Regions from separate parts of the Sodalis sp. RH20 genome, predicted to be linked through region 1. Evidence: predicted binding sites of a transcription regulator. Region 1 holds the regulator's gene; the other holds the start of a gene.
What was found. The regulator PhoB, encoded in region 1, activates phosphate uptake and scavenging genes when phosphate is short. The targets are predictions, from matches to a motif close to CTGTCATAAAACTGNCNNAT.

Region 1 (10,956 bases):
CAGCTCGGCGTCAAGTTCCCGCAGTTGGGGTTCGCTCAATAGTTCGATGGCGGCGGCGCGCGTACGCAGTGCCTCCAGTTCCCCGCGCACCGTTTTATGGCGTTCGAAAATTTCAGCGGAAATGCGGCCGTAGATATCGGTGCCGGTCAGTTCCTCCAGCAGTTCGGCGCGATTTTTCGCATCGGCGTTTAAAAATGCGGCGAAATCCCCCTGCGCCAGCAGCACCGATTTGGTAAAACGCGCGAAATCCAGGCCGGTCAGTTCGGTGGTCAGGCGCAGCTTATCGCTGATTTTATCCGCCAGGATGGCGCCGTCGGCCAAACGCGCCAGTTCGACCCTGGCGTTTTGCAGTTTGCCCTGCGGGCTGTTTTTCGCCCGGCGCTGGCTCCAGAAGGCGCGATAGCCCACGCCCTTGACCGAAAACTCGACTTCCGCCAGCGATTCGGCGGTCAGCCGGGTCATCAATTCCTGGCCGGGCAACGCGTCCAGGCGGGGCGTGCGGTGATACAGCGCCAGGCAGATGGCGTCAAGAATAGTGGTCTTGCCGGCGCCGGTGGGACCGGTAATGGCAAACAGGCTGGCGCGGTCGAAGGGGTCGGCGGTAAAATCAATTTTCCACTCGCCCCTGAGCGCATTGATGTTTTTCAGCCGCAGCGTCAGGATTTTCACCGGGCGTCTCCTTTGGTTGCGGCATCCGGCGCTAGCGGGTTTTCCGCCGCGGCGCCTTGCTGTACGTCCGCCGTTACCTGGCGATAGAGCAAGCGTATGGCGTCCAGGTTCTCCGGCGCGGGGGAGGGGATCAGCGCCAGGCGCCGCTCAAACACGTCCCCGGCGCTCAGTTCGACCAGCGTTTCCCGTTGCCGGCGCGCCAGTGCCGACAGCCGCTGCTCGCGGTTACGGCGCAACAGCACGATTTCCACCGGCAAATCGGCCGCCAACTGCTGGATACGCTGCTGGATATCATTCAGCCAGGCGTCTGTCACCACCTCGATATCCAGCCAGACGGGCGTGGACCCCGGGTAATCGCTAAACGAGCGCAACTGCGCCTCGATGTCCGCCAGGTCGCCTTTTATCAGGCGCAGGGCCTGGGTTTCCGGGATCAAAACCGGGGAAATGTCCGCCACGCCCCCGGCGTCGAAACTGACTATATTGATCTGCTTGGGCTGCCCGGTCTCATCAAAACTCAAGGCGATGGGCGAACCGCAATAGCGGATATGCTGCTGTCCGCCCACGCACTGCGGGCGGTGGATATGGCCGAGGGCGATATAATCCGCCGGAGGAAACAGCTGGGCGGGAAACGCGTCCAGGCTGCCGATATAAATATCGCGTACCGAATCGGTGGTGGCGGCGCCCACCGTGGTCAGGTGTCCGGTGGCGATAATCGGCAGCCGGCCGGGCAACTTGGCGCGCAGGGCCAGCGCCCGGTCATATAGCGCCTGGTAATATGCGGCGATGGCGTCCATCAGCGCCCGCTGTTTATCATCCCCCGATTCTCCGGCGCGGCTGGTCAGCACATCCCGCGGGCGTAAAAAGGGGATGGCGCACAGTATCGCCCCCGGCTTTCCACTACGATCGTTCAGTACAAAAACCGGTTGCCCGCCGCTGTCTTCGCGGTCGCCGTCGGCGTTGTCGTCATCGTCCCGGGCGCCGAACCCGCCGCCGGCGATAACCCGGGTATGCATGCAGGCCAGCAGCGCCCGGGATTCGTTCAGTGTCGCCACCGCGTCATGATTGCCCGCCAGTATGATCAGCTGGCAACCGGTCGGCTGCAACGCCACCACGAAACGATTGAACAGTTCGCGGGCATAGCTGGGCGGGGTGCCGGTATCAAAGATATCGCCGGCCACGATCACCGCGTCGATATCCCGTTCTGCCACCTGCGCCACCAGCCATTGCAGGAAGGCGCGGTGCTCCCGGGCGCGGTTTTTGGTGAAAAACGACTGACCCAGATGCCAGTCAGAAGTGTGAATGATCCGCATGACGCTCCAGCCAGAGTGTAAAAGTCAGGGCGAGAGTATAAACCTTACCCCGGGCGATGCCGACGTAAAGCTGTTAATTTGGCAACCCGGGACGAAAAAAAACCGCCATCCGCTATGCTTCTGGCACGATGGGCTGATTTTAATAAATCTGTCATAAAAGTGACGCATAATGCCCGGGCACGTTAACCGCAGAGATTAATGGCAGGAAAAAATGGCAAAACGCATATTAGTCGTGGAAGACGAAGCGCCGATTCGTGAAATGGTGTGCTTCGTACTTGAACAGAATGGCTTCCAGCCCATCGAAGCCGAAGACTACGGCACGGCGGTCAGCCGTATGGCGGAGCCTTATCCGGATCTGGTATTGCTCGACTGGATGTTGCCAGGCGGTTCGGGAATTCAATTTATCAAACATATGAAACGCGAGGTATTGACCCGCGATATTCCGGTCATGATGCTGACCGCGCGCGGCGAGGAGGAAGACCGGGTGCGGGGGCTGGAAGTGGGCGCCGATGATTATATCACCAAACCGTTCTCGCCCAAGGAGCTGCTGGCCAGGATCAAGGCGGTGATGCGCCGTATTTCGCCGATGGCGGTGGAAGATAAGATTGAGCTGCAGGGCTTAAGCCTGGATCCGTCGTCGCACCGGGTAACCTCCAACGAACTGGCCCTGGAGATGGGACCGACCGAATTTAAACTGCTGCACTTTTTCATGACCCATCCCGAGCGGGTATATAGCCGGGAACAGTTGTTAAATCATGTCTGGGGCACTAATGTGTATGTTGAGGACCGGACGGTTGATGTGCATATTCGCCGCCTGCGCAAAGCGCTGGAAACCGGCGGTCACGATCGGATGGTGCAGACGGTCCGCGGCACCGGCTATCGTTTTTCCGCGCGCTATTAGCGCGGTATAAGGGGAGCTCTGCCGGTGCTGGAACGTTTATCCTGGCGTAAGATTTTGCTGGAACTGGGGCTGTTTTGCCTGCCGGCCCTGCTGTTGTCGCTTTTTGTCGGCCACCTGGCCTGGCTGTTGGTGGCGGCGCTGCTGGCCGCGCTGGTGCGCAACTATTATTACCAACTGCGGCTGTCCCGCTGGTTATGGGTCGATCTCCGGCATACGCCGCCGGAAGGGCGGGGAAGCTGGGAACCGCTGTTCTATGGCCTGCATCAGATGCAGTTGCGCCACCGGCGGCGGCGGCGTGAACTGGCGACATTGTTCAAACGCTTTCGCAGCGGCGCGGAAACCTTGCCTGATGCGCTGGTGATGTTGACCGACGACGGCCATATTTTCTGGTGCAACGGCCTGGCGCAGCAGCTGCTCGGGTTTCGCTGGCCGGAAGACAACGGCCAGCATATCCTTAACCTGCTGCGCTATCCTGAATTCAACAGCTATATCCAGGGCCAGTCGTTCGAGCGCCCCTTGACCCTGCTGCTCAATAAGCAACGTTACGTTGAATTCCGCGTGATGCCCTATACCGACGACCAGCTGTTAATGGTGGCCCGCGACGTGACCCAGATGCGCCAGCTGGAAGGCGCCAGGCGCAACTTTTTCGCCAATGCCAGCCATGAACTGCGTACGCCGCTGACGGTGTTGCAGGGATATCTGGAAATGATGAACGACCAGGATATGGATGAAGCCATGCGCGCCAAGGCCATCCACACCATGCAGGATCAGACGCAGCGCATGGAGCGCCTGGTCAAGCAGTTGCTGGTGTTATCCCGTATCGAGGCCGCGCCGCAGGGCGAGGTCAATGAACGCGTCGATATTCCGGCCATTCTCAAGCGCCTGCAGCAAAGCGCCGGGGCGCTCAGCCAGGAACGGCATGAGATCGTGTTCCGGGTTAATGAACAGTTGCTGGTGCGCGGCAATGAGGATCAGCTGCGCAGCGCGATGTCGAACCTGATATACAATGCGGTCATCCATACGCCGCCGGGCACCCGCATCGAGGTGTGCTGGCAGCGTACCGCTGAGGGCGCGCAGTTTCAGGTCAGCGATAACGGGCCGGGCATCGCCCCGGAGCATTTACCGCGCCTGACCGAGCGTTTTTACCGGGTTGACAAAGCCCGTTCGCGCCAGACCGGCGGCAGCGGCCTTGGGCTTGCCATCGTTAAGCACGCGCTCGGCAATCATGACGCCCATCTTGATGTTATCAGCGAGCCGGGCGCGGGTACCCGCTTCTTTTTTACCTTGCCCAACCGGTTGATTGTCCTCCCCGTCCTGGCCGAAAATAACCCCACTTCTCCTTCACGTGTCAAATCCCGATGATAAAAGCTGTAAAAACCCTGGGCTGGCTGCTCTGCCTGCTGTTGACCCTGCCGGCGGCGGCGCGGCCGCTGTCGGTGCTGTCGGGTAGCCTCACCAGCAGCGGTTCCGATACGCTGGCGAATATGATGGCCCTGTGGGCGGCGGATTTCAGACATGACTATCCGGATGTCGGCGTGCAGATCCAGGCGGGCGGATCGGCGACGGCGGCGACGGCGCTGGCCGCGGGCACGGCGCAAATCGGGCCGATGAGCCGCATGATGAACGCGACTGAAATCGCCGCGTTCCAGCGCCATTACGGCTACCCGCCCCTGGCGGTGCCGGTGGCCTTGGATGCGCTGGTGATTATAGTCAACCAGGATAACCCCCTGCCCAGGTTGCGCCTGCGCCAGTTGGACGCCATTTTTTCCATCACCCGCAGCTGCGGCGACGCCCCTGCCGTCACCCGCTGGGGGGAACTCGGCCTAACCGGGCGGTGGGCCGATATGGCCCTGCTGCGCTATGGCCGCAATTCCGCCTCCGGTACCTATGGTTTTTTCCGCCAGCGCGTGCTGTGCGGCGGTGACCTGCTGGCATCAGTCAATGAACTGCCCGGGTCGGCTTCGGTGGCGCAGGCGGTAAGCGCGTCGCGCAACGCCATTGGTTACGCCGGCATGGGGTTTCATACCGCCGGCGTGCGGATCCTGCCGTTAACCGACGAGGCCGGCCGCCAGGTGACGCCGGACGAGTCGGCCTTGCTTAACGGCGACTATCCGCTGGTGCGCTATCTCTATATTTATCTGAATAAGCCCCCTGATACCCCATTGGCGCCGGTCACCGCCGCCTTTATGGACCGTATTTTGTCGCCCCAGGGCCAAAACCTCGCCCGCCAGGGCGGCTACCAGCCCTTGCCTGAACCCATAAGGCTACAGGCGCGCCGGGATATCGGGCTGCAATGAGGTGTGTCGGCAGGGTGGGCCGTCGCCCGCGGGTGATCATGAATAATGTTCAACACGGGTGAATTTTCTTCGCCATGGCGATGCGCCGCCGCGTGCTAGTATGGATGCGGGCATTATAGACGTCCGGATGTCTATATGTCACCGACGGAAACTATTGCCCACCGGGAAAGTTTACATCCTGAACTATTCATTAAATCTTATTATCTTGCGGGCCTTGTCCAGGCCGGCAAAATAACGCCGGAGCTCAAACATGCAAAGAAATACGCCTCCCTTTCGCGCTGATGTGGTGGGCAGTTTATTACGCCCCGAGGCGATTAAACAGGCCCGCAGGCAGTTGCAGCAAGGGGCCATTACTCCCGCGCAGCTGCGTGCCGTCGAGGATACCGAGATCCGCCGGGTGGTGGAACTGCAGCGCGGTCTGGGGCTGCAGGTGGTCACCGACGGCGAGTTTCGCCGCGCCTGGTGGCATTTCGATTTTTTTGAGGGGCTGGACGGGGTGGAAGGCTACGATGTCGACCAGGGTATCCAGTTTTCCGGGGTGCAGACCAAGGCGCGCAGCATTAAGGTCACCGGCAAGGTGGCGTTCCGCCAGCATCCGATGCTGGCGGATTTCCGCTATCTGCGCAGCGTGGCCGGAGACGCGGTGGCTAAAATGACCATACCCAGCCCGAGCGTGATGCATTTTCGCGGCGGGCGCGGCGCCATCGACGCCGGCGTCTATCCTGATCTGGCGGCGTATTTCGCCGATCTGGCCCAGGCCTGGCATGACGCTATCCGCGCCTTTTACGATGCCGGCTGCCGTTACCTGCAGCTTGACGATACCGTGTGGGCTTATCTGTGTTCGACGGACCAGCAGCGCCAGATCCGCGAGCGCGGCGAGGATCCGCGGCAATTGGCGCGCATCTATGCGGATGTGCTCAATCAAGCGCTGGCGGGCAAACCGGACGATCTGGTGGTTAGCCTGCATGTTTGCCGCGGCAATTTCCGCTCCACCTGGATTTCCGAGGGCGGTTATGAGCCGGTGGCGCCTATCCTGTTCGGCGAGGTCAAGGTCGACGCCTTTTTCCTGGAATATGACACCGAGCGCGCCGGCGGTTTTGAACCGCTGCGGTTTATCAAGCCCGGCCGCCAGCAGGCGGTGCTGGGCCTTATCACCTCCAAAACCGGTGAATTGGAAGATCCTGAGGCGGTGCTGGCGCGCTTGCGCGAGGCCACCCGTTATATCAGCCTGGACCAGCTGTGCCTGAGCCCGCAGTGCGGCTTCGCCTCGACGGAAGAAGGCAATAGCCTGACCGAAGCCCAGCAATGGGACAAACTGCGGCTAGTGCTGGATGTTGCGGGCCGCGCCTGGTAACGCCAGCGCCCGGCTATCCCGCCCGCGGCAAAATACCGCGGGCGGGCATGGTCGCCGCGGGTTAAGGGGCGGCCCGGGGGTGCCACCGGTATCCATGCCGTTCTGTTATAGTTAAAAGCGCGTCCCTTCAACTATCTTGTAGCAGAAATTACCCAGGCTATGAAAGTATTCACTGCTTTTAGGGTATTTTTTTGGCTTATCATTCTGCTTTTATCTTCAACTATTGCCTTACCGCGCTTTAAACGTTTAAATTGCGCCGGTTATTGCATGTTTCACGCCGTTTTGCACCCTTTTAGCGCTCCGGTCCCGGCAAACAGGCCATTACGCCATGGCCCGCGAGATATCCCGTTGCTGTTGGTGATGTCATAACCGGCATGAGTCGTCATAGGTTTTACTTATTTTTCGCATCCAGACAGGCATTACATTATTCCATGAGCCAGCGTTTAAGCATCAGAGATATCCTCGCCCTGGGTTTTATGACCTTCGCCTTGTTTGTCGGCGCGGGCAATATCATTTTTCCGCCGATGGTGGGATTGCAGTCAGGCCCTTATGTCTGGTGGGCGGCGGCGGGGTTCCTGATTAGCGCGGTTGGGCTGCCGGTACTGACGGTGATTGCCCTGGCCCGGGTGGGGGGCGGCATTGACGCCCTCAGTTCCCCCATCGGCAGAAAAGCGGGACTGCTGCTGGCCGTGGTATGTTATCTGGCGGTGGGGCCGCTGTTCGCCACGCCGCGCACCGCGACGGTATCCTTCGCCGTGGGGCTGGCGCCGTTTACCGGCCAGGGGGATCTGCCGCTGTTTCTTTACAGCCTGGTCTATTTTGCGCTGGTCATCGCCATCTCGCTCTATCCCGGCCGCTTATTGGATACGGTCGGGCACATCCTGGCGCCGCTGAAAATGATTGCCCTGGCGGTCCTGGGCATCGCCGCGCTGCTGTGGCCGGCGGGCAATCCCATCCCGGCGACCGACGCTTATGCCCATATGCCGTTCTCCAACGGTTTTGTCAACGGCTACCTGACCATGGATACCCTGGGCGCCATGGTATTCGGCATCGTGATTGTCAATGCGGCCCGCTCGCGCGGCGTGAACGACGCCGCGCTGCTGACCCGCTACACCATACTGGCCGGGCTGATAGCCGGCGTCGGGCTGACGGCGGTCTATATCACGCTGTTTAAACTGGGTTCGGGCAGCAGCGTGCTGCTGCCGTCGGCGCAAAACGGCGCCGAAATCCTGCACGCCTACGTCCAGTATACCTTTGGCAATGCGGGCAGCGGCTTTCTCGCCATCCTGATTTTCGTCGCCTGCATGGTGACGGCGGTGGGGCTGACCTGCGCCTGCGCCGAGTTTTTCAGCGAACATCTGCCGCTCTCCTACCGCACGCTGGTGTTTATACTCGGTCTGTTTTCCATGCTGGTGTCCAACCTCGGGCTGAGCCATCTGATCCAATTCTCCATTCCGGTGCTGACCGCGATTTATCCGCCGTGCATCGTGCTTATCCTGCTCAGCTTCACGCTGCGCTGGTGGCGCAGCAGCACCCGGATTATCGCGCCGGCGATGCTGATAAGCCTGGTCTTCGGCTGCGTCGATGCCGTCAAGCTCTCGTCATTCCAGGTCTGGCTGCCCGCGTGGATACAGCACCTGCCGCTGTCGGCCCAAGGCCTGGCCTGGCTGCCGCCCACGCTTACCATCGGTATCCTGGTCGCGTTCTATGATAAATACGCCGCGCATCATAAGGCCACCATCCGGTTATAACCTTTGCGCGCATTATTCACCGCGGGTCGTCCCGCGGCTATTTTTGACTGAAAAAACAGGGTAAATGGGTCATGCAACAACAACCCTCCGCATTAAAACGGGGTCTTACCACCCGCCATATCCGATTTATGGCCTTAGGTTCCGCCATCGGCACCGGGCTGTTTTACGGCTCCGCCGACGCCATTAAAATGGCCGGCCCCAGCGTGCTGCTGGCGTATATGATTGGCGGCGTGGTGGCGTATATCATCATGCGCGCACTTGGCGAAATGTCGGTACACAGTCCCCATGCCGGGTCCTTCTCCCGTTACGCCCAGGATAACCTTGGCGGGCTTGCCGGCTATATTACCGGCTGGACCTACTGCTTTGAAATCCTCATCGTCGCCATCGCCGACGTCACCGCCTTCGGCATCTATATGGGCGTCTGGTTTCCGTCGGTGCCGCACTGGGTCTGGGTGCTGAGCGTGGTACTGATAATCGGCGCCATCAACCTGCTCAATGTCAAGGCCTTCGGCGAAATGGAATTCTGGTTCTCGTTCTTCAAGGTGGCCACCATCATCCTGATGATCGTGGCCGGGTTCGCCATCATTATCTGGGGGCTGGGCAACGGCGGACAGCCCACCGGTATCCACAATCTCTGGTCCAACGGCGGTTTTTTCAGCCATGGGATAATGGGCATGATCCTGTCGCTGCAAATGGTGATGTTCGCTTATGGCGGCATTGAAATTATCGGCATCACGGCGGGCGAAGCCAATGAACCGGAAAAATCGATCCCGAAGGCAATCAACTCCGTGCCCTGGCGCATCCTGGTCTTTTATGTCGGCACGCTGTTCGTCATCATGTCCATCTATCCCTGGGATCAGGTGGGCACCGAAGGCAGCCCCTTTGTGCTCACTTTCCAGAAGCTGGGGATCCATACCGCCGCCGGCATTCTGAATTTTGTGGTGCTGACCGCCTCGCTGTCGGCCATTAACAGCGACGTATTCGGCGTCGGGCGCATGCTGCACGGCATGGCCGGCCAGGGACACGCGCCCAAGATGTTCGCCCGCGTATCGCGTAACGGCATCCCCTGGGTCACGGTGCTGGTGATGATGTTCGCGCTGCTGCTGGCGGTTTACCTGAATTACATCATGCCGGAAAATATTTTCCTGGTGATCGCGTCGCTGGCCACCTTTGCCACCGTCTGGGTGTGGATCATGATCCTGTGCTCGCAAATCGGCTTTCGGCGCAGACTCGGCGCACAGCAGGCCAAGGCGCTGGCATTCCCCCTGCCGGGCGGCGCGCTGACCTCGGCGGCGGGTGTATTGTTCCTGCTGTTTATCATCGGCTTGATCGGCTATTTCCCGGTGACGCGTATTTCGTTATATGTCGGCGGGATTTGGATTGTGCTGCTTCTTGCCAGCTACGCCCTGATGCAACGCCATAAAAACCGCCGCCTGGCAACCGCCCGCTAGGCCCGCCCACACCGATCTCAACGCAGACGTGTTAAGGGAGACCGTGCCAATGGGGTCGAATCGGGCGTGGTATTCCCGCCCGACCGAGCGCCCCATGGCATGGTATGCCCGCCCACACCGAGCTTAAAGCAGACGTGTTCAAGGGAGACTGTGCCAATGGGGTCGAATCGGGCGTGGTTTTCCCGCCCGACCGAGCGCCCCATGGCACGGTATGCCCGCCCGAACGAGCGCCCCATGGCACGGTATGCCCGCCAACACCGAGCTTAAAGCAGGCGTGTTCAAGGGAGACCGTGCCGATGGGGTCGAATCGGGCGTGGTGTTCCCGCCCGACCGAGCGCCCCATGGCACGGTATGCCCGCCAACACCGAGCTTAAAGCAGTCGTGTTCAAGGGAGAGCGTGCCAATGGGGTCGAATCGGGCGTGGTGTTCCCGCCCGACCGAGCGCCCCATGGCACGGTATGCCCGCCAACACCGCGCTCAAAGCAGACGTGTTAAGGGAGACCGTGCCAATGGGGTCGAATCGGGCGTGGTATTCCCGCCCGACCGAGCGCCCCATGGCATGGTATGCCCGCCAACACCGCGCTCAACGCAGACGTGTTCAAGGGAGACCGTGCCAATGGGGTCGAATCGGGCGTGGTATTCCCGCCCGACCGAGCGCCCCATGGCATGGTATGCCCGCCAACACCGAGCTCAACGCAGACGTGTTCAAGGGAGACCGTGCCAATGGGGTCGAATCGGGCGTGGTGTTCCCGCCCGACCGAGCGCCCCATGGCACGGTATGCCCGCCAACACCGCGCTCAAAGCAGACGTGTTAAGGGAGACCGTGCCAATGGGGTCGAATCGGGCGTGGTATTCCCGCCCGACCGAGCACCCCATGGCATGGTATGCCCGCCAACACCGAGCTCAACGCAGACGTGTTCAAGGGAGACCGTGCCAATGGGGTCGAATCGGGCGTGGTGTTCCCGCCCGACCGAGCGCCCCATGGCGCGGTATGCCCGCCAACACCGCGCTCAAAGCAGACGTGTTAAGGGAGACCGTGCCAATGGGGTCGAATCGGGCGTGGTGTTCCCGCCCGACCGAGCGCCCCATGGCGCGGTATGCCCGCCAACACCGAACCCAAAGCAGAGCGTGCCGATACATCAATTGTATTCAGGCATAAAAAAACCGCCGGTTATCCGACGGTATTTATCGCGCGCGCTTTAAGCGGGCAAAATCAACAGACT
Region 2 (10,956 bases), 1.4 Mb from region 1:
GCAATATTCACTGCGATTATTGTTTTTATGTGGACAAAAAAAATACCCTGTTACCCGCCGGAGCATCGGCGTCGAAGCATATGGCCGACGATGTGCTCAGGGAATTTATTAAGCAGTATATTGACGCCAGCGCTGGCGACGAGGTCATGTTTGCCTGGCAGGGCGGCGAGCCGACCCTGGCCGGAATTGACTTTTATGCCGCCGCGCTGCGCTATCAGCAGCGTTACGCACGGGGAAAAAGGATTACCAACAGCATGCAAACCAACGGCGTATTGATAAACGATCAATGGGGCCGTTTTCTTGCCGATAATCATTTCCTGCTGGGTATTTCCGTGGACGGCACCGCCAGGCTGCATAATCATTATCGCCATACCGCCAGCGGCCGGCCGGTATTTGACAGCGTGATCAACGCCATCCGGATATTTAAGGAATATCATATAGATTACAACGTATTGAGCGTGGTGAACGATAAAACCGCCCAGGCGCCGCTGGAAATATATCTTTTTATCACGCAAGAGCTGGGCGCGCAGTATGTGCAATTTATCCCGGCCGTGGAACAAAGGTTGTCCGGAGCCGCGCGGGGGGAATTGATTTATCCCCGGTCGACGGCGGATAAAACGCTGACGCCATGGTCGGTGAGCGGCGAAGCCTACGGCACGTTTATCAATACCCTGTTTGACTACTGGGTACGGCATGATGTCGGCACGGTGTTTGTGCAGCTATTCGATAATGCGCTGGCCGCCTGGTGCGGCGTGATGCCAAGCCTGTGCGTGATGCAGCCCACCTGCGGCCAGGGCCTGGTCGTCGAGCAGAACGGCGATATCTATAGCTGCGATCATTTCGTCTACCCTGAGCATAGACTGGGCAATCTGATGACAGGGAACCTGGCCGCCATGGCCGGTGGGAAAAAACAGCGCCAGTTCGGCCAGCTAAAAGCCAATGTGGCGACGCCGTGTTTGTCATGCGACTATCGGTTTGCCTGTCACGGCGGCTGTCCTAAGCACCGTATTCACCGCATCGGGGGCCAGTGGCATAATCATCTTTGCCCCGGCTATAAAGCTATTTTTTCCCATATCGCGCCCTATATGGCGTATATGGCCGGCGAACTGGCGCACCATCGGCCGGCCGCCGGCATTATGCGCGATATTGATCGGATTGCGGAGGCGGGGATTGAAAAAAAAGGCTAATATGCCATTAAAATAGGTACCCATCCCGGTGTCATAAAAATGTCATATTACCGACATGTATCTGTAACCTAATTGTCCTATTTTCCCTCCTGCAGCAATTATAATAATTGAAGAAAACGGCCATGGGCCGATTTTAAATATCCCACAGGAGGGATTATGAGACTGATGCATACCACCGTTGCCAGTGTTGTAGCAGCTACGTTCGCCCTGGCGAGTATTTCTTCGTTCGCTGCCGCCAACCTGACAGGTGCCGGCGGCACATTCCCCGCCCCGGTTTATGCTAAATGGGCTGATACCTATCAAAAAGAAACCGGCGTAAAGGTTAACTACCAGGGCATCGGTTCTTCCGGCGGCATTAAACAGATTATCGCCAATACCGTTGATTTCGGCGCGTCCGATGCTCCTTTAAGCGATGGCGACCTGAAGAAAGAAGGTTTATTCCAATTTCCGACCGTGATTGGCGGCGTGGTGCTGGCCATCAACGTACCGGGAATCAAAAGCGGCGAACTGACCCTGGACGGCCATACCCTGGGTGAAATTTACCTGGGCAACATCAAAAAATGGAACGACCCGGCCATCACCAAGCTGAACCCGGGCCTGAAGCTGCCTGATCAGAATATCGCCGTGGTACGCCGCGCCGATGGTTCCGGCACGTCGTTTGTCTTCACCAGCTATCTGTCCAAGGTGAATGCGACCTGGAAAGAAAAAATCGGCGCCGGTTCCACGGTTAACTGGCCGGTCGGACTGGGCGGCAAGGGCAATGACGGCATCGCCGCCTTTGTCCAGCGTTTGCCGGGTTCCATCGGTTATGTGGAGTACGCCTACGCTAAGCAGAACAACCTGGCCTACACCAAGCTGATTTCCGCCGACGGCAAGCCGGTAATGCCGACGCAGGATAACTTCAGCGCGGCGGCGAAAGGCGTCAACTGGCAGCAATCTTTTGCCCAGGATCTGACTAACCAGAAGGGCAACAATGCCTGGCCGATCACCTCCACCACGTTTATTATGTTGCATACTACCCAAACCAAGCCTGAGCAGGGCCGCGAAACCCTGAAATTCTTCGATTGGGCCTACAACAAGGGTGCCGACCAGGCTAACGCCCTTGACTACGCCACCTTGCCAAAGGACGTGGTCGAACAGATCCGCGCCGCCTGGAAGGCCAATATCAAAGACAGTAACGGTAAAGCGCTCTACTAAGTCCTTGTGTTTCGTCCCTTCCCTTACGGGAAGGGATTACGAACCAACAAAAAGAGTACTCTATGGCTGACAATACGCCGGCACGGCATGCCCCCGGTAAACAAGGCGACCTGATATTCGGTACGTTGGTCAGGTTGGCCGCATTGATTACCTTATTGATGTTGGGCGGAATTATCGTTTCGCTGATTGTCGCTTCGTGGCCGAGCATGGAAAAGTTCGGCTTCGCGTTCCTGTGGACCAAGGAGTGGGATCCGCCCGGTGAAAAATTCGGCGCGCTGGTTCCTATCTACGGCACCCTGGTGACCTCTTTTATCGCGTTGCTGATTGCCGTTCCGGTCAGCTTCGGCATCGCCCTGTTCCTTACCGAGCTTGCCCCCAACTGGTTGAAGCGTCCCCTTGGCGTCGCCATTGAGCTGTTGGCGGCCATCCCAAGCATTGTCTACGGCATGTGGGGGTTGTTTGTTTTTGCTCCCCTGTTCGCCCAGTATTTTCAACAGCCCCTGGGCGATGTGATGTCGACCATCCCTTTTATCGGCGTCCTGTTTTCGGGGCCGGCGTTTGGTATCGGCATCCTGGCCGCCGGTATTATCCTGGCTATCATGATCATCCCGTATATTGCCGCCGTGATGCGCGATGTGTTTGAGCAAACGCCGGTGTTGATGAAGGAGTCGGCCTACGGTATCGGCTGCACCACCTGGGAAGTGATCTGGCGTATCGTGCTGCCCTTCACCAAAAACGGCGTGATCGGCGGCGTGATGCTGGGCCTGGGACGGGCGCTGGGCGAAACCATGGCGGTGACCTTTATCATCGGCAATACCAACCAGCTGGACAGCATTTCCCTGTTTAGCCCGGGCAACAGCATTACCTCGGCGCTGGCCAATGAGTTCGCCGAAGCCCAGGCGGGTCTGCATACCGCCGCGCTGATGGAGCTGGGGTTAATCCTGTTTGTGATTACCTTTATCGTGCTGGCCTGCTCCAAATTCATGATAATGCGCCTGGCGAAAAACGAGGGGGTCAAATAATGGCGACCGTCGAGCACCAAATGACCCATACCGCGCCACAAATGGAAGCGCGGCGTAAAATGCAGTCCTGGCGGCGGCAGAAGAACCGTCTGGCGCTGTTATTATCCATGATCACCATGGCCTTCGGCCTGTTCTGGTTATGCTGGATCTTGCTGACCACGGTAAGCCGGGGTTTTGACGGTATGTCGCTGGCGTTGTTTACCGAAATGACGCCGCCGCCCAATACCGCCGGCGGAGGGCTGGCCAATGCCCTGGCCGGCAGCGGATTGCTGATTCTCTGGGCCACTGTTTTCGGCACGCCCCTGGGCATCATGGCGGGGATTTACCTGGCGGAATACGGGCGTAAGTCCGCGCTGGCGGAAGTGATCCGTTTTATTAACGATATCCTGCTGTCCGCGCCGTCCATCGTTATCGGTTTGTTTGTCTATACGCTGGTGGTGGCGAAAATGGAGCATTTCTCCGGCTGGGCCGGGGTGATCGCCCTGGCGCTGCTGCAGGTGCCGATTGTTATCCGTACCACGGAAAACATGATGCGGCTGGTGCCCGATACGCTGCGTGAGGCTGCCTATGCGTTGGGTACGCCGAAATGGAAAATGATTTCCGCCATCACGCTTAAGGCCTCGGTTTCCGGCATCATCACCGGCGTATTGCTGGCGGTGGCGCGCATTGCCGGCGAAACGGCGCCGCTGCTGTTTACCTCGCTCTCCAACCAGTTCTGGAGTACCGATCTCATGCAGCCCATCGCCAACCTGCCGGTGACGATTTTCAAATTCGCCATGAGCCCGTTTGCCGAATGGCAACAGCTGGCCTGGGCCGGCGTGCTGCTGATTACCCTGTGCGTGCTGTTGCTGAACATTATCGCGCGGATTATTTTCGCCAAAAAAACCTATTAAGCGTCAGGCGCCGACGCGTCTTTGATCGAAAGAGAGAGTGTTGCATGAGCGGGATCAACAACGCCAACGACAGCAAAGTACAGGTTCGCGATCTGAATTTTTATTACGGTAAATTTCATGCGCTGAAAAATATCAGCCTGGACATTGCCCGTAACCAGGTGACGGCTTTTATCGGCCCGTCCGGCTGCGGTAAATCCACGCTGTTGCGTTGCTTTAATAAAATGTACCAGCTTTATCCGGAGCAGCGCGCCGAAGGGGAGATCCTGCTGGACGGGGACAATATCCTCACCGATAAGCGCGATGTTTCCCTGCTGCGCGCCCGGGTCGGCATGGTGTTCCAGAAGCCGACCCCCTTTCCGATGTCTATTTATGACAATATCGCGTTCGGCGTGCGCCTGTTTGAGAAACTGTCGCGCAGCGAGATGGAGGAGCGCGTGCAGTGGTCGCTGACCAAAGCGGCGCTGTGGAACGAAACCAAGGACAAATTGCACCAGAGCGGTTATAGCCTGTCCGGCGGCCAGCAGCAGCGTTTATGTATCGCGCGCGGCATTGCCATTCGCCCCGATGTGCTGTTGCTCGATGAGCCCTGTTCAGCCCTGGATCCGATCTCGACCGGACGTATCGAAGAGCTGATTTCAGAATTGAAAGCGGATTATACCGTGGTGATAGTGACGCATAATATGCAGCAGGCGGCGCGTTGCTCCGATCACACGGCATTTATGTATCTCGGCGAGTTAATTGAATTCAACGATACGGATAGCATTTTCACCGCACCGAAGAACAAACAAACCGAAGATTATATTACTGGCCGCTATGGTTAATAACGGGATATATCATGGAAAACCTGAATCTCAATAAGCATATTTCCGGCCAGTTTAACGCCGAACTGGAACACATACGCACCCAGGTGATGGCGATGGGCGGCCTGGTGGAGCAACAGCTTACCGACGCCATCAGCGCGATGCACAGCCAGGATGAAGAATTGGCCAAACGGGTCATCGCCGGGGACGTCAAGGTGAATGCGATGGAGGTGGCCATTGATGAGGCCTGTGTGCGTATTATTGCCAAGCGCCAGCCTACCGCCAGCGATTTACGCCTGGTGATATCGATCATCAAAACCATATCCGAACTGGAGCGTATCGGCGACGGCGCGGATAAAATCTGCCGTACCGCGCTGGAAAAATACTCCCAGCAGCATTTGCAGATGCTGGTCAGCCTGGAGTCGCTTGGACGCCATACGGTGCAGATGCTTCATGACGTGCTGGACGCCTTTGCGCGCATGGATTTGGATGAGGCGATCCGGATTTATCGCGAGGATAAAAAAGTCGACCAGGAATACGAGGGTATCGTCCGTCAGCTGATGACCTATATGATGGAAGATCCCCGCACTATTCCCAGCGTGCTGACGGCGCTGTTTTGCGCCCGCTCCATCGAGCGTATCGGCGATCGCTGCCAGAATATCTGCGAATATATTTTCTATTTTGTTAAGGGACAGGACTTCCGCCATGTGGGCGGCGACGCGCTGGAAACGCTGCTGACGGGCACGGGTAAAGATAAGGCCGCGGATGCCGGCGGCGAGGCCAGTCCGCCGAAGGAATAATAATCCTGGCCGATCATACCAATACTTCCGGTGCGCCGGTCAACGCCCATCCCCGCGCGCGCCATAACGCCGGCAGCTGACCCATATCATCAAAGCGGGTGACCAGCGGGTGGTCAATCGGCGGATTATGCGCATCGGCGCAATAGTAAAATACCGGCATGCCGGCGGCGATGCCCGCCTGGACGCCGGACACCGAATCCTCGACTAAAATGCATTGCGCCACCGGTACCCCCAGCTGGGCGGCGGCATGATGGATCACCGCCGGGTCGGGCTTCCAGCGCTGCACATCGTAACCGCTGAACAGACGTTGCGCAAAAAACGGCAGCAGCGACGTCAGGCCAAGCGAGTGCTCCATTTTACTGACCGGACCGTTGGACACCACCGCCATCGGTACGACGATCCGCTGCAAAAGCTCGCGCACGCCCTCGATGGCAACCAGCCGCTCATCAAACAGCCGGGCTACATGCGCGCGGTACTCGGCTTCCAGGATATCCGCCCGCTGGCGCAGGCCGTGCTGTTCCCTCATACGATCGAAGATGTCATTGAGTTTTACGCCTTTGAAATCCCTGATGGCATCGGTAAGCGTCAGCGCAATGCCGTATTGGGCGAACAGGAGCACATAGGCCTCGCAACACAAGATCTCGCTGTCCACCAGCGTGCCGTCACAATCAAATAATACGCATGTTTTGTCCGTCATTAACCCTGTCCTTATACCGTTGCCGGGAATATCCGCTCTTACTTTACCCGATCAGGGCGGACAAGCGATCGCTTAACCCGTTGCCGCGCCTGTTTTTTGGCCCCGGCCGCGGGCAGCGGTGGATACCCGCTTAACCCGGCTGGTGGGTGTTACACAGTGGAACACACGGCCATAATGTTTTTTATAATATAAACAATTATATATCAACAACATATATAAGGATAATAGTGTAGTTAAAAATATATTGTCATCTCAGTGTGTAAAATTACACATCGATCACATTTAGCGATTCATTAACATGTTTTAATCATCCCACTTCTTCGACTGGGAACTGACTATGAAACATATGATGATTTGCTGCGGCGCCGGCGTTGCCACCAGCACCGTGGCGCTGAAAAAACTGGAAGCTTACCTGCAGGGGGAAAACTTGCTGGATAAGGTGCGCATATCACAGGGTACCGTGGCGGAAGCCGCCACCCGCGACGATGTGGACTTTATCGTTTCCACCTCGCCGGTGAAAGTGTCCGTACCGGTCATTAACGCTTTGCCCCTGTTGACCGGCATGGGGACCGACAAAGTATTCAGCAGCGTTAAAGAATTGATTCTCGCCGAGGGTTAATACCATGTTTGTTATCGATTATATCGTGAGCATGGGGGCCTCGGTCATGATGCCCCTGATCTTCATTCTGCTGGGATTGCTGCTGCGTTTATCCATCGCCAAATCGATTAAAGCCGGGCTGATGGTGGGGATCGGTTTTATCGGATTAAGCATTACCGTTAACCTGATGATTGATTCGTTAACGCCCGTCAGCCATGCCATTGTCGAGCGGTTCGGCCTGAACCTGACGGTATTGGACATGGGATGGCCCGCCGCCGCCGCCGTGGCCATGGGTACCCGGGTCGGCGCGCTGGTGATCCCGGTGTGCGTCGCCATCAATGTCCTGATGCTCTATACCAAGACCACCCGTATCCTGAACGTGGATATCTGGAACCTGTGGCATCACGCGTTTACCGGCTCGCTGGTGGCCATTATCACCGGTAACCTCTGGCTGGGGGTGCTGGCCGCCGGGCTGAACTGTATCGTCACCATGGTGATAGCCGATCGCACCACCGCCGATGTGGAAAAATACCTCAATTTGCCGGGTATCTCGGTGCCGCATGGTTTTTCCGCGTCGTTTGTGCCCGCCGCCTGGCTGGTTAACGCGATAGTCGATCGTATCCCCGGCGTGCGCGATATTAAAATCGATACCGATGTGATTCAAAAGCGCTTATCGATATTAGGCGATCCCGCCTGCCTGGGCGCGATTATCGGCGCCATCCTGGCCGTTATCGCCGGGGTTGATGTGAAGGCCATCCTGCAAACCGCCATCACCATGGCCGCGGTGATGACCATTATCCCCCGCATGGCCAAGATGTTGATGGAAGGGGTCTATCCCATCAGCGAGCGTATCCAGGAAATTGCGCAGTCCCGGGCCGGTTCGTTCGGCAAAATTTCCATCGGGCTGGATTCCGCCGTCAGCGTCGGCCATCCGGTTACCCTGTCGGTGTCGATGCTGATGATCCCGATTATGCTGGTGCTGGCGGCGATTATCCCCGGTAATCAGTTTCTGCCGTTCGCCTCGCTGACGGGCCTGCCGTTTGCCTTTGTGCTGGTGACCGCCGTATGCCGGGGCGATATGTTCCGCACCCTGCTCACCGGCCTGCTTACCCTGAGCCTGGCGCTGTTAATCGGCACCAGCCTGGCGCCGCTGGTGACCAGTACCGCCGTCAGCACCGGGTTCTCGTTACCCCATGGCGCAACCAGTATCAGCAGCGTTGATTATGCCGGCGCAATGCTGCCCTGGGTCATTATCCAGGGGTTCTATTTCAAGGCCATCGGCGTCGGCGTGCTGATCCTCTTGGCGCTGCTGCTGGCGCTATGGAACCGCAAAAAAATCCTCCGTGAGGACCGGTTGGCGGCGCAAACGGGCGCCGCCGGCACAGAGATGGGAGAATAATCATGATGTTCAGCGCCGAGCGCGTCTTCACCATTACCCAGCCGATAAGCCGTGATGAACTGCTGACCCTGATGGCGGACAGCCTGTACGCGGACGGCTTGGTCAAAGCAAGCTTTCGCCAGGGCGTGCTTGATCGGGAAGCGGTTTATCCCACCGGCATCGATATGGAGACGCACAGTATCGCCATACCCCATACCGAGTTTGAACATGTGCTCGCCACCGGCTTTGCCGTCGCGGTAAACCAGGCGGGGGTGGAGTTCCATCGCACCGATGAGCCACAAGCGGTGGTAAAACCGGCCGTCGTGGTGTTAATGGCCATCGATCCGTCGTGCGAAAAAGTGGCCATTATCCAATCCCTGTTTGCATTGCTGGGGGATATTGAGCAGGTTAACAAAATCGGCGGAAACTCGCCGGAGGGCATCGCGAAACTGTTCACTGAATCCATCACTACCCGTTAGAATGAAGCCGGAATCTCCCTACGCCTTCAGAGAAATGCGATGTTAAGAATAAGCCAGGTGATTGAGATAGCAATGGTCAGCCGCAAGACGGTTTATAACGCCATCAACAGCGGCCGCCTGAAATATCAGATGGTTAACCTGGATAACCGTCAGGTGCGCATGTTTCATGAACATGACGTGCTTGACGCGTTTCCCAAAGCCAACCGCACTTCGCTCGAAGTGCGGGCGCTGCAGCAGGAGATCGCCTCCCTGAAATTCGCCCTGGCGGAGCTGCAAAAGGCGGTGGAGGCCATGGATCCTTCCGTTCAGGTGGAGATGATCGCGGCAAAACCTAAAAAATAGGCGTCCGGTGTTCGCTTGCTGTCCCGGTTTGTTTGGTTTAAGCAATATTAAGCAAGGATCGTCAAATTATCATTGCATAAAAGTACATGTACAACCGCGTTGGTTTATCATTAAATGGGCCGGGAAAAGGTGCTTATATTTAATTTATCGTTACCAAGGAAGGTTATGTGGTATTTTTCGGCAACCAATATACGGCATGATATAAATAATGATTACCTTGATTATGCTGAGGAGGCCAATCAACCGCTTATATCCGAGGTAAACTCGATCAGTAATAGTCAAATATCTATAAATGCTAGCGCTACTAATATGCCCGTTCACAAGCCTTTTTTCCGGCGCGTAATGCAGCGCATGGCCGATATGCTGGCTTATGTCGGCAATTATTTTCATCATGGCGACCAACAGTGGTCTTTTGGCGCCACAAACAGTTCTCACCCCAAGATGGGCGCTATCGTACCATTACTTGATGAGCCGTCAATGGCAAGAGCTACCCTTATCATTAACGACCTTATGGTCCCTTTGCCGTCCCTGGGAGATAAACAACAGACAGTTGAAGAAAAGGTTTATTTTATCGGGATTGCCGTTATACGGCTGGCTGAATCGAAAGCGCAGAACTTAATTCATGGCCGCGCAAAGAAAAAGGCATGTGAAATAATAAATAAGGGTGATGACCATCCGGGCATCGGTATGCTGAGGCATATAGATAGCAGCTGCAAAGGGCAGAAAAGTTTTGCCGTGTCGCTGCTCGTTCTGGCCATGGAAATAGGCCGTATGGATTTGTCGTGTTCCGGTTCTAAAGAATATGGCGATTCACTGCATGCCATGGCCGTGTTATGGGGCTATATTCTTGCCAATGCCGCGACCGGCGGCACCAATGGAACGGGCATCGGCTTGGTGGATGAGCGCGCGGGCGGCGTCAGTGTGCCCAGCGTTTAATAATCAGTGAAGTATTAATACCGCCGAAGGCAAAGTTATTGGACTGGATATAACCGGTGTCGATGAGCCTGGGCTGGCCGGTGATATAGTCCAAATCGCCGCATTCCGGGTCCGGCTGGCGCAGGTTAAGCGTTGGGGCAAACCAGCCCTCGCGCATCATTTCCAGGCTCATCCAGGCTTCCAGCGCGCCGCAGGCGCCCAGCGTGTGGCCGAAATAGCTCTTCAGCGAGGATATCGGCGTGGTATTACCGAATAGCGCGGCGGTGGCGCGGCTCTCGGCAATGTCGCCGCGTTCCGTGGCGGTGCCGTGCGCGCTGATATAGCCGATGTCCCCGCTGGACACGCCGGCGTTTTGCAGCGCCTGCGCCATACAGATTTGCATGGTGGACTGCTGCGGCTGGGTAATATGGCTGGCATCGCAGTTGGTGGCGAACCCCACCAGCTCGCCATAAATAGTGGCGCCCCTGGCCCGGGCAAAATCCAGCGCTTCCAATACCAGCGTGCCCGCACCTTCGCCAATGACCAGTCCGTCCCGGTTGACATCAAAGGGGGCGGGTGTGAGCTTCGGCGCGTCGTTAAGCTGGCTGGTGGCAAACAGCGTATCGAAGGCCGCCGCCTCGGAAGGAC

Region 2: pstS (phosphate ABC transporter substrate-binding protein PstS) is a predicted target of PhoB. The motif match lies at 1,216-1,235, and genes of this name have one in related genera.

The regions. Positions count from the first base shown of each region.
Region 1 is NZ_CP178733.1:3,399,703-3,410,658, reverse strand. Features, by position in the region: gene ACL2XM_RS15755 (AAA family ATPase) at 1-669, opposite strand, end outside; gene sbcD (exonuclease subunit SbcD) at 666-1,979, opposite strand; gene phoB (phosphate response regulator transcription factor PhoB) at 2,191-2,880, shown strand; gene phoR (phosphate regulon sensor histidine kinase PhoR) at 2,905-4,242, shown strand; gene ACL2XM_RS15735 (PstS family phosphate ABC transporter substrate-binding protein) at 4,239-5,177, shown strand; gene ACL2XM_RS15730 (cobalamin-independent methionine synthase II family protein) at 5,428-6,531, shown strand; gene brnQ (branched-chain amino acid transport system II carrier protein) at 6,963-8,282, shown strand; gene proY (proline-specific permease ProY) at 8,354-9,733, shown strand.
Region 2 is NZ_CP178733.1:4,764,938-4,775,893, forward strand. Features, by position in the region: gene ACL2XM_RS21700 (anaerobic sulfatase maturase) at 1-1,187, shown strand, start outside; gene pstS (phosphate ABC transporter substrate-binding protein PstS) at 1,344-2,384, shown strand; gene pstC (phosphate ABC transporter permease PstC) at 2,447-3,406, shown strand; gene pstA (phosphate ABC transporter permease PstA) at 3,406-4,299, shown strand; gene pstB (phosphate ABC transporter ATP-binding protein PstB) at 4,344-5,120, shown strand; gene phoU (phosphate signaling complex protein PhoU) at 5,135-5,899, shown strand; gene yieH (6-phosphogluconate phosphatase) at 5,913-6,596, opposite strand; gene ACL2XM_RS21735 (PTS sugar transporter subunit IIB) at 6,934-7,215, shown strand; gene ACL2XM_RS21740 (PTS galactitol transporter subunit IIC) at 7,220-8,593, shown strand; gene ACL2XM_RS21745 (PTS sugar transporter subunit IIA) at 8,596-9,051, shown strand; gene ACL2XM_RS21750 (DNA-binding protein) at 9,109-9,393, shown strand; gene ACL2XM_RS21755 (hypothetical protein) at 9,559-10,329, shown strand; gene ACL2XM_RS21760 (beta-ketoacyl-ACP synthase) at 10,310-10,956, opposite strand, start outside.